2 linked regions of the Pelagibaculum spongiae genome follow. The protein of the gene in region 1 interacts with the protein of each later gene in a pairwise test. Links are inferred from orthologs where the notes say so. Each region holds a gene or a part of one and is shown in the gene's direction. Other genes may lie near its edges.

The links. Proteins that work in one complex are often made in the same cells at the same time.
Region 2: the proteins of typA (region 1) and rlmKL interact in binary tests that used the Escherichia coli proteins (3 or more experiments, as listed by UniProt). The link is inferred for Pelagibaculum spongiae from one-to-one orthologs.

Annotation. Positions count from the first base shown.
Region 1 is NZ_QDDL01000005.1:340,627-345,567, forward strand. What follows is about bases 880-3,858. They hold typA (translational GTPase TypA), read left to right. Parts: upstream 880-1,452; coding sequence 1,453-3,264; downstream 3,265-3,858. Other genes in these bases: DC094_RS14035 (hypothetical protein), read right to left, coding at 880-882; DC094_RS14045 (hypothetical protein), read right to left, coding at 3,417-3,858. Outside these bases: DC094_RS14030 (hypothetical protein), read right to left, coding at 1-1; more of DC094_RS14035, read right to left, coding at 283-879; more of DC094_RS14045, read right to left, coding at 3,859-4,193; DC094_RS14050 (TrmH family RNA methyltransferase), read right to left, coding at 4,249-4,578; DC094_RS14055 (hypothetical protein), read left to right, coding at 4,800-4,941. UniProt on the Escherichia coli protein: A 50S ribosomal subunit assembly protein with GTPase and nucleotide-independent chaperone activity, required for 50S subunit assembly at low temperatures, may also play a role in translation.
Region 2 is NZ_QDDL01000003.1:112,895-117,810, reverse strand. The notes cover bases 784-3,737. They hold rlmKL (bifunctional 23S rRNA (guanine(2069)-N(7))-methyltransferase RlmK/23S rRNA (guanine(2445)-N(2))-methyltransferase RlmL), read left to right. Parts: upstream 784-1,148; coding sequence 1,149-3,326; downstream 3,327-3,737. Other genes in these bases: DC094_RS09385 (IQM protein middle domain-containing protein), read right to left, coding at 3,578-3,737. Also shown: more of DC094_RS09385, read right to left, coding at 3,738-4,916. UniProt on the Escherichia coli protein: Specifically methylates the guanine in position 2445 (m2G2445) and the guanine in position 2069 (m7G2069) of 23S rRNA. Methylation occurs before assembly of 23S rRNA into 50S subunits.

The DNA of each region.
Region 1 (4,941 bases):
TAGTGCAGCGTCTTTTTGAATTAGCTGATAAAGTAGTTTCTTAGTGTCAGTCTAGACCTTAAATTGAATCTAAAAGCGATCAATTAGGCGAGTTGCTTCACAGATTGTGAGGAACCAAGAATAAATAGTCATAAATAAACTAAAGAATATAGCTGCAGTTTAGGGGGGAGGAGGCTGAAAGCAGAGGAGGAGAGGACTTTATTCGAAAACAAAAAAGCAGACTTGGCTAATTAAATAACCAGTCTGCAAAATTAGGGAAGAATCTAAGTAGTGGTCGGGCGATTAAGCACACTTCCACTGGAATTCTTCAATGGCATCACTGTAAGTAATGTTTCGTTCACCTTCCATGCCGAATTGCTTCAGCGTGTCGCTAAGCTTATCAGCGTCGGGATTACGGATGCCTAGTGTCCATAAGTCATCGCCATTTAGCTGCAGGCTGACCAGCTCAACTTTGCCACCATTAAATTCCCAAACGCGAGCATCTTTAAATGCAGGTACCGCGCATAAATCAGGGTGAGGTAATACGATGTCTGCTAATAGGATTTCCATTGGATATTCATGGTGATCCAATTCAGGCGCATCATTTAATCCTAAGGCAGGGAATAGCACTTCTTTAATCGTTTCAGGAGAGAGTGGGAATGGAATTGCTGCTTGCAGCTCCCAGCGAGCAAAGCCGTGCTGTTGCTCTTTTAAGCGACGTACTTTCATTTCCTTGCCACGCATTTTTACTTGGTAGCCAGTTTTATTTTCTGAAAGTAACAGAATCATTTTGTCGCGATATTTTTCTACCGGATCTCCAGATGCTTCAAGTACTTGCTGCGCTTTATCAAAATGAGATAACTCACCAAAGCTACGAAATCCAAAACAGGTCACTTTACTCATATTCTTTCCCCTTTATTTCAGGCTGTACTGATGCTCCTGGTCGTACTCTGAGAACAATCCATTGCTGCCTTGTTATTTTTATTTTTTTGCTGGGTCAGAGTCGGTGAATTCACCGATCAGGTAACATACTAGCGCTAGCTAAATATTTGAAAGCTGACGCATATCAATAACTGACAAACTGTTATTAAACGTAAAGATTATTACAGTGTTGGATGACAAAGTAGTTGTTACCGAGGGGAACGCAGCTGCGCTAAATCAATAGAAGTGTAATGCAGACGTAATTAAGGAAATAACGGAAAAGCTACTTATCTCGCATGAGGTAATGAGCCGATCCAAAGGTAGTTGTCGTTGGATTATTCATTCAATCGAAATGACCTTTATTGAACGAAGTATTTAAATGATCGTTTTTTGGGCGGCCGATTGCTTGTACTTTGAATGTTATTTCAATAGAAGTTCAGTCACTGACCAGCGGTAACTGATCAAGAAACCACTGTTTTTTTGAGAAAAACATTCAGATTCCTTTGTTCTTGGGTATAATCCGCATCCCTTTGAGTGGAGGAACCCGCCCCTGTGATTGAGAAGTTAAGAAATATTGCCATTATTGCCCATGTTGACCACGGTAAAACTACCTTGGTAGACAAGCTGTTAGAACAGTCTGGCACGTTAGACCGTCGTAACGCTGGCGGTGAACGTCTGATGGATAGCAATGATCAGGAAAAAGAGCGGGGCATCACCATTCTGGCCAAGAACACGGCCATTCGCTGGAACGATTACCGTATCAACATCGTAGACACCCCCGGCCACGCCGATTTTGGTGGCGAAGTTGAGCGTGTTTTGTCGATGGTAGATTCGGTGTTGTTGTTGGTTGACGCAGTTGACGGCCCAATGCCGCAAACTCGTTTTGTGACCCAAAAAGCTTTCGAGCAAGGCCTTAAGCCAATTGTTGTTATCAACAAGGTTGACCGTCCTGGTTCACGTCCTGATTGGGTACTAGATCAGGTGTTTGACCTGTTTGACCGTCTGGGTGCGACTGAAGAACAGTTGGACTTCCCGGTAATCTACGCTTCAGCACTAAATGGTGTTGCAGGCTTAGAAGCGGATCAAATGACCGAAAACATGACGCCATTACTTCAAATGGTGCTGGATAAGGTTCCGCCACCAAAGGTTGACCTTGAAGGCCCACTGCAGATGCAAATTTCTGCGCTGGATTATGACTCCTACGTTGGTGTTATCGGTATCGGCCGAATCACCCGCGGTGCAATGGAGCCTGGTTGTCAGGTGATGATCATTGATCATGAAGGCAAGCAGCGTAAAGGTCGTATCGGTGAAGTTAAAGGCTTCCACGGTCTTGACCGTGTCAATGTCGATCTTGCAAATGCAGGTGATATCGTTTGTATCACTGGTATCGACAAGTTGAATATCTCAGATACGCTTTGTCATCCAGATTACCCTGAGGCAATGACGGCTTTAAGTATTGATGAGCCAACCGTTTCGATGACTTTCCAGGTAAACGATTCTCCGTTTGCTGGTAAGGAAGGCAAGTACGTTACTAGCCGCAACATCAGAGACCGTCTGGACCAGGAACTGCTGCACAACGTGGCACTTCGTGTTGTACCAGGTGATAGCCCGGAAAAATTCCGTGTCAGTGGCCGTGGTGAATTGCACTTATCGGTTCTGATTGAAACCATGCGTCGCGAAGGTTTCGAGCTGGCGGTATCTCGTCCGGAAGTCGTTCAAAAAGAAGTTGATGGTAAAATTCACGAACCATATGAGTTTGTAGTGGCTGATGTTGAAGAGCAGCACCAAGGTTCTTTAATGGAAGAGATGGGTAACCGTCGCGCTGAACTGACTAACATGGTTCCTGATGGAAAAGGTCGTGTACGACTGGAATTTGTTATGCCAGCTCGTGGTCTGATCGGTTTCCGTGGCGCATTTATGACCATGACTTCAGGCTCAGGCATTATCACCAACATCTTTGATCATTATGGTCCGGTTAAAGATACTGAAGTCACTCATCGTAATAACGGTGTATTGGTTTCAATGGTAACGGGTAAAGCACTGGGTTATGCCCTGTTTAACTTGCAAGAGCGCGGTCGTTTGTTTATCGGCCATGGCTTGGATGTTTACGAAGGTATGATTGTTGGCTTGCATAGCCGCAACAATGATTTGGCAATCAACCCTACCAAGGGTAAGCAGCTGAACAACATTCGTGCTTCAGGAACCGATGAAAACATCGTGTTAGTGCCGCCAGTTAAGCACACCCTGGAACAAGCATTAGAGTTTATCGATGATGATGAACTGGCAGAGATTACTCCAACGAGTATTCGTCTGCGTAAGCGTTTCTTGAAAGAGCACGAGCGTAAGCGTTCTGCTCGTTCGTAAATAATTAATCATTTAGCGGTTGCTAGTGATTGAATATTGAAAAACCGCTTCTGGAAACAGGAGCGGTTTTTTTTATGGATTGCGATAGTGTTTGATTAGGAAATTTGTTTCGATATCTTAAATAAATAGTAGAGAGCATGCTAGAGATTGATTTATACAGAAGTTTCTTTTCCAGTAATTGAACTATCTTTCTTGGGAATTGCTGTTGCTATGTTTTCTGAAATATTTAACAATGCATTGTTTGTTTTTTTGTAAATAGTCGCATTCCAGCGTTTAATATTAATCATTGGTATGTTTTGTGTCAGATGGCAATGAATAAAAATTGAGAAATGTTTGTTTCTATTTTTTTCCGAGAATTCAGCAATGCCATAAAGCGAATCAAAAAATATTATCGTATTGTTTTTTGAGTTATTCCAAGCTGTTACAACATGGCTTCCTGATCCTGGGATTGCCCCATGAAAATAAATTTGAAAGTAGCAATCAGTATATTTAGAAAAATTAGCAATTAAACTTATGAAATCACTTATTTTTTCTGTTCCATTGAATGTATGCTCATTAAAGAAACTTTTTTCTTCTAAAAATTTTTCGGTCGGAGATTGATCACCAGAATTAAGGAGCGAGGTGTGATCTCCTCTCCGTGATTGGTGCTGGATCTGACATCGAACAATGGTTTCTGCTACTACTTCATCTTTTAAAAGTAATGTTTTAAAAGACATGGGGTTTTCATAAAAAGTTATAAAGACGACTGAAATTCCAAGGCAGAAGCCTAAATGTTCAGCAATCCTCATGCAATGCTCGCAAGCTCCAGCAGTTTGTTGAAGCATCATTTGCTTGGCCAAGACTAATGACCAATTAAATCTGGAAAGATCTAGTAAGGCTGATCCTTCAAATTTTTCAACGGACTCTTTAAAAAGAGCAAAGCTTGGCATAACTAATTCCTTTAGATATTGGAACTAGTATAGATTGCATTATTTTAAGTAAGAGCTACTTAACCTGCAAAAGGTTATTGGTATCACGACTTTGGCGAATTAATTGATCGCCTTGGTCAAGTGGGTTATTTGCTTGTTGCTGATAGCTTTTTGCCATGCGGTCGTAAAGCAGCACATTGACCGTGGCTGCTAGGTTCATGCAACCAATGGTTGGGATATAAACCACTGCATCTGCGCGATCGACAACGGCTTGTTCCAGGCTGCCATCTTCCGGCCCAAAAACATAAAAAGCATTTTCTGGATGCTCAAATTCTGGCAAGGCAACTGCACCTTCTACTAACTCAATGCAGACAATCTTGGCACCTTCAGGCACCGCATCTAGCAAACTATCGACCGACCGCAGTCACGGGGTGTACCTGTTGAAATGCAGCAGCTAGCAACTTTGGTATAATGAAAAACAATATGATTTTATAGGGTGCTGAAATACCGATACTTAAAGAGTGCCAGTTATTTCATTACAACCTAAACTTCAATGGCGGGATGATCTATCGCTCGCCAATCGATGCCATAATTTTTTATAAGATTAAAAATTGGAGGTGAGAGTCAATGCCCTATTCTGATAATAAGCATGAGCATAAAGCTGTTAAAGACCTTCTTTTTAGAGAAGAAAGAGGCTTAGAACGCTTGTGCCATAAATATGGTTTCGAATATTGGAACTACTTTAAAATACATAATAATGGTGTCGGTG
Region 2 (4,916 bases), on another replicon or contig:
CGAGCTGCCAACTGCTCCATCCCGCGTCAGTTCGGGGTCTGCATGCCACATGCAGTAAATTGGTTGCGGGAGCAGGACTTGAACCTGCGACCTTCGGGTTATGAGCCCGACGAGCTGCCAACTGCTCCATCCCGCGACAATTTGGTGATCTACTTTAACAATTTATTTTGGCAAACAAATTAGTAGATAATTTGGTTGCGGGAGCAGGACTTGAACCTGCGACCTTCGGGTTATGAGCCCGACGAGCTGCCAACTGCTCCATCCCGCGTTAATTTGGCGTTCTGCTTTACAATGCTTACACATTGTAAAGCAGAGAATATGGTTGCGGGAGCAGGACTTGAACCTGCGACCTTCGGGTTATGAGCCCGACGAGCTGCCAACTGCTCCATCCCGCGACAATACTTGTTCCTACATCAAAGTTTTAGCAAACAAATCAGTAGAGAATTTGGTTGCGGGAGCAGGACTTGAACCTGCGACCTTCGGGTTATGAGCCCGACGAGCTGCCAACTGCTCCATCCCGCGACAATGCTTTCTTTCTACTTAAAAATTTTGGCAAACCAATAAGTAGATAATATGGTTGCGGGAGCAGGACTTGAACCTGCGACCTTCGGGTTATGAGCCCGACGAGCTGCCAACTGCTCCATCCCGCGACAATGCTTGGCATTTACCTGAATCAATATTTAATCAAGTAAATTAATTCTTGCTGAAGGTTAAAGCTAAAACTAACAATGACCAAATAACTATCTGGTTGAGTTGGTTGTTTGCCTTGCCCTGTTACAGCGAGGACGCATTCTAGGCGGCAGCATAAGCAATTGCAAGTGGAATACTCAAACTACTTCGAAATGTAAGCTTCAGCTGGCGTGGTAAGCGTTTTAGGCAAGGCATTAATTGCAGTTAATGTGCGGCCCTTTTCAAAATTAATAACGCAGTATGAAACGCTTACAGGCCAGCCCTTCGGAGATCGCCGAGCAAAACCTGCTCGGCGTTGCATCTTTTATTAAAGGAACCACCATGAATATAAAGCTGCGCCTTGGTATGGTTCGTTCAATAATCCTGAAACTCACATGTCGCAGCGGTTTGGCTATCGTTCCCTTTCGTAAACATCTGCCAGCGACTATCATTGGCCGCCTGTTACTGGAGGTTAGATTTTGAGTCGTTTCTTTATTACATGTGCCAAAGGGCTGGAAGGCCTATTACTGGATGAGCTTCGTCAACTGGGTTTTGAAGATGCCAAGGAGACGCGAGCAGGTGTTTCGCTAACGGCCAGTTTTATGGAAGGCTGCAGAATCTGTCTTTGGTCTCGCTTGGCCAGCCGGGTATTGCTTGAGCTGGGTGAGTTTGCCGGTGAAAAAGATGTTTACCAGGCAACTTCGCAAATCGATTGGAGTGAGATTTTCACCGAGGATAAAACCTTATCGGTGCAAGCGATTGCTTCTGGTGTTGAAGGTCATAGCTTATTTATGGCCCAGCGCTCTAAAGATGCCATTGTCGATCAGCTCCGTGAAAAAAATGGCTATCGCCCTTCGGTAGATATTCAGCAGGCCGATATACGCATTCATGTTCTGGTGCGTGCATCGGGCATTCAAATCAGTCTTGATTTATCCGGTGCGCCTTTGCACCAGCGCGGCTATCGGCAACTAACGGGTTCTGCACCGATTAAAGAAAACCTAGCAGCCGCTATTTTAGTGCGTGCCGGCTGGCCAAAACTGGTTGCTGAGCGGCCTGAAGGTAAGCAGCTGACCTTAATCGATCCTATGTGTGGTAGTGGCACATTATTGATGGAAGGTTTGCTGATGGCGGCGGATATTGCGCCAGGTTTGAAATGGCGTGACTACTGGGGCTTTTCAGCCTTGCCAGAGTTTGATTCGCAGCAATGGCAGCAAATGCTGGCCGATGCGCGTCAAAGAATGGTCAATGGTATGGATCATTTGCCGCAGTTCCATGGTTACGATCTGAGTAAAAAAGTGATTGGTGGCGCTAAAGATGCTGCATCAGCTGCTGGCTTTGCTCGTTTAATGAAGTTTGAACACTTGGCTTTGGCTGACCAACCCGCGCCAGATGAAAGTGCCGCCGGTTTGCTGATTTGTAACTTACCCTATGGTGAGCGATTAGGCGAAGATGCTGAAATTGAAGTCCTTTATCAGCAGCTTGGCGACACATTAAAGCGTGACTATGTTGGCTGGAAAGCATCAGTTCTGTTATCCAACGCTGGGCTTGGTAAGGCGTTTGGTATTCAGTCTGACCGCCGCTATAAATTGTATAACGGCCCGTTGGAATGCCAGCTGTTGAATATGGATCTTAAAGACGAGAATTTCCGCCAAGTATTCAAACAAAGAATGCACCCGGCATTATGGCGCAGCTGCCGCAAAGATTTTCAGCCGACACCCCATAGTGAAATGTTTGGCAACCGTTTGAAAAAGAACCGCCGCAAACTTTCAAGCTGGATTAAACGAGAAAATATTCACGCCTATCGGTTATATGATGCTGACTTACCAGAATATGCGGCAGCAATCGACATTTATAACGATCACTTGTTGATTCAAGAATATTTAGCGCCTTCATCGGTTGATGAAAAAGCTGCTCGCCAGCGTTTTTCCGATATTTTGTGGCACTTACAAAAGCAGCTGAATATTGCACCGGAAAATATTCATATTCGAGTGCGACAGAAAGAAAAGAGCGCGGGCCAGCCAATTCATCAGGAAAATGGCGCGGCTAATATAGTGGTTGAGGAAGGTCAGGCAAAACTGGTTGTGAACCTGGAAGATAACCTCGATAGCGGTTTATTCCTCGATCACCGTCCAATGCGCCGTCATTTGTCGAGCATTGTAAAAGGTAAGCGATTCTTAAACTTGTTCGCCAGCACAGCAACTGCCAGTGTCCATGCGGCCTTGGCTGATGCCAGCTCAAGTTTGACGTTGAATATGTCAAAGTACTATTTAACTTGGGCGGAAGATAATTTCCGATTAAACCAAATTAGTACCTTAAAGCATCCTATTCGTAAGGTTGATTGTTATCAGTGGCTGGATTCTAAAGAGAAAGAGGGCGAATTTGACCTGATCTTTATGGACCCGCCAAACTTTTTCAATTCTTCACGAATGGACCGTTCGATCGATGTCACTAAAGATCACCCGTGGTTAATCGACCGTGCCATGGCGCGATTAGCAGCCGATGGCCAGTTGTATTTTTCTAACAACCGTCGTGATTTTAAAATGAGCGATGAAGTGAAAGAGAAATATCAGGTGCAAAATCTCGATTCGAAAATGTTGCCACCGGATTACGAGCGCAACCCAAAAATTCATAATTGCTGGTTGATTGAAACCAAGTAAATTAATTTCGGTATATTTCAACACTCAAAAACCACCGGCTAAAGTCGGTGGTTTTGTATTGCGGACTGAATGCTCAAATGTAGTGCCATGCGTTGGTGCAAGCTAAGTCATGACAATCAGTGCTTATACTGGGAGCGCAGGCGGCCCGCCTGCATAGTGCGAATACCTATAAGTGGTAGGTATTTTCATGCGGTTGAAGTGCATAACTGATTTAATAGTTAACCAGCTACCCAGCAAGAGCCAAGCTTTTATTATATTATCCATCCGTCTTGAGCATTTCCTTTCGGTAAGGCGCTTTGTGGTTGCGAGATGCTGTATTGTAAAATCACATCATTTCCCATGCCAATGGCCTCATGCTTACTTGTTTTTGGATTTACAGCAAAAACTTCTATTATATTTATATTGACACCATTACTTTGCATTACTCTAAGTGCTGACGCTAATGACGTTCTGTCGGGTTGGTAATGGCCACTGTCGTTACAAATAGCTTGCACCTCACCATGGACTATTTTTATAATGCCAGCGAATGCGACATTGGCTCCAGATAAATAACTTGAATGATAGAAATTAGTTATGGAATAACCCCTTGGAAACTCAAGATGCTGTGCGGCATAGAAAATACCAGATGTGCTCATTATACAGCCGCAGAAGTCAGAAACTGATTTGGCATGAAAGCTTTGCGTATTTGACCTCGCCATATTTTTTGATTCAGCGAGAACTAGACTTAACTGGCCAGTCGAAATATGCGAGTGGCTTGGTTTGAATGTCATGTTCTGAACCCTCTTAAATGCATCAGGTTCGCTCTGCCACCAATGATATTGCATAAGACGTCCACTTTGAAATTGAAGGCGAAAGCGTTCGACTTGTTCTTCAGATAAATATTCGAGTCGCTTATTTTCCAATTGCTTTTTGTCCTTAACTAGCTTGTGAGGCAAGATAGAATACTGAGGCAATGTATGGGCGAAGGTTAGAGAGGTTGTCGGTTGATGAGATGATGAGCGCGGTGGGAGCGGCGGAGGTGCAGTAGAATAAGGTTGTTGTGTGTAAGGTTTTGGTGGAATAGGTGGTGTAACAACTCTTTGGGGCGGTTCAAACATTTTTTTTGCTTTATCTTCTAAGCTGCTTAGTGGGCATTGAATTCTTTTAGCCAATAAAGTGCTAACTTTTGCAAATAAATCTGCAACGGCCGGCCGCCGAGTTGCTTTTATATCGTTTTGAGTGATGTAGAGCTTTTCATCCGTGTTTGCTGTGTTTGCTGTGTTTGCTGTGTTTGCTGTGTTTGCCGTGTTTGCCGTGTATGGAGCCACCTCTAACCACAATTTTAAAATCTTAAGTAATTGATAAAGAAGGCGTGTTTGTGCTTCGCCATGAACCTCGTTATAGATCATGACAAGGCTGGATATCTGATTTATTTCTGTATCAAGCGTCATTAAAAATAGCTGAATTCTTTCTGTGACTTCTAAAGAAGAAGGTGCTCTTATGGCTTCATCGACATCTTTTGGATCTATCCGGCCGGGGACATTGACATTATTAATTAACTGTAGCCATTCAGTTGTTGTAGGAAGGTTCGGGTTTGTTAAAGGGTGTTTT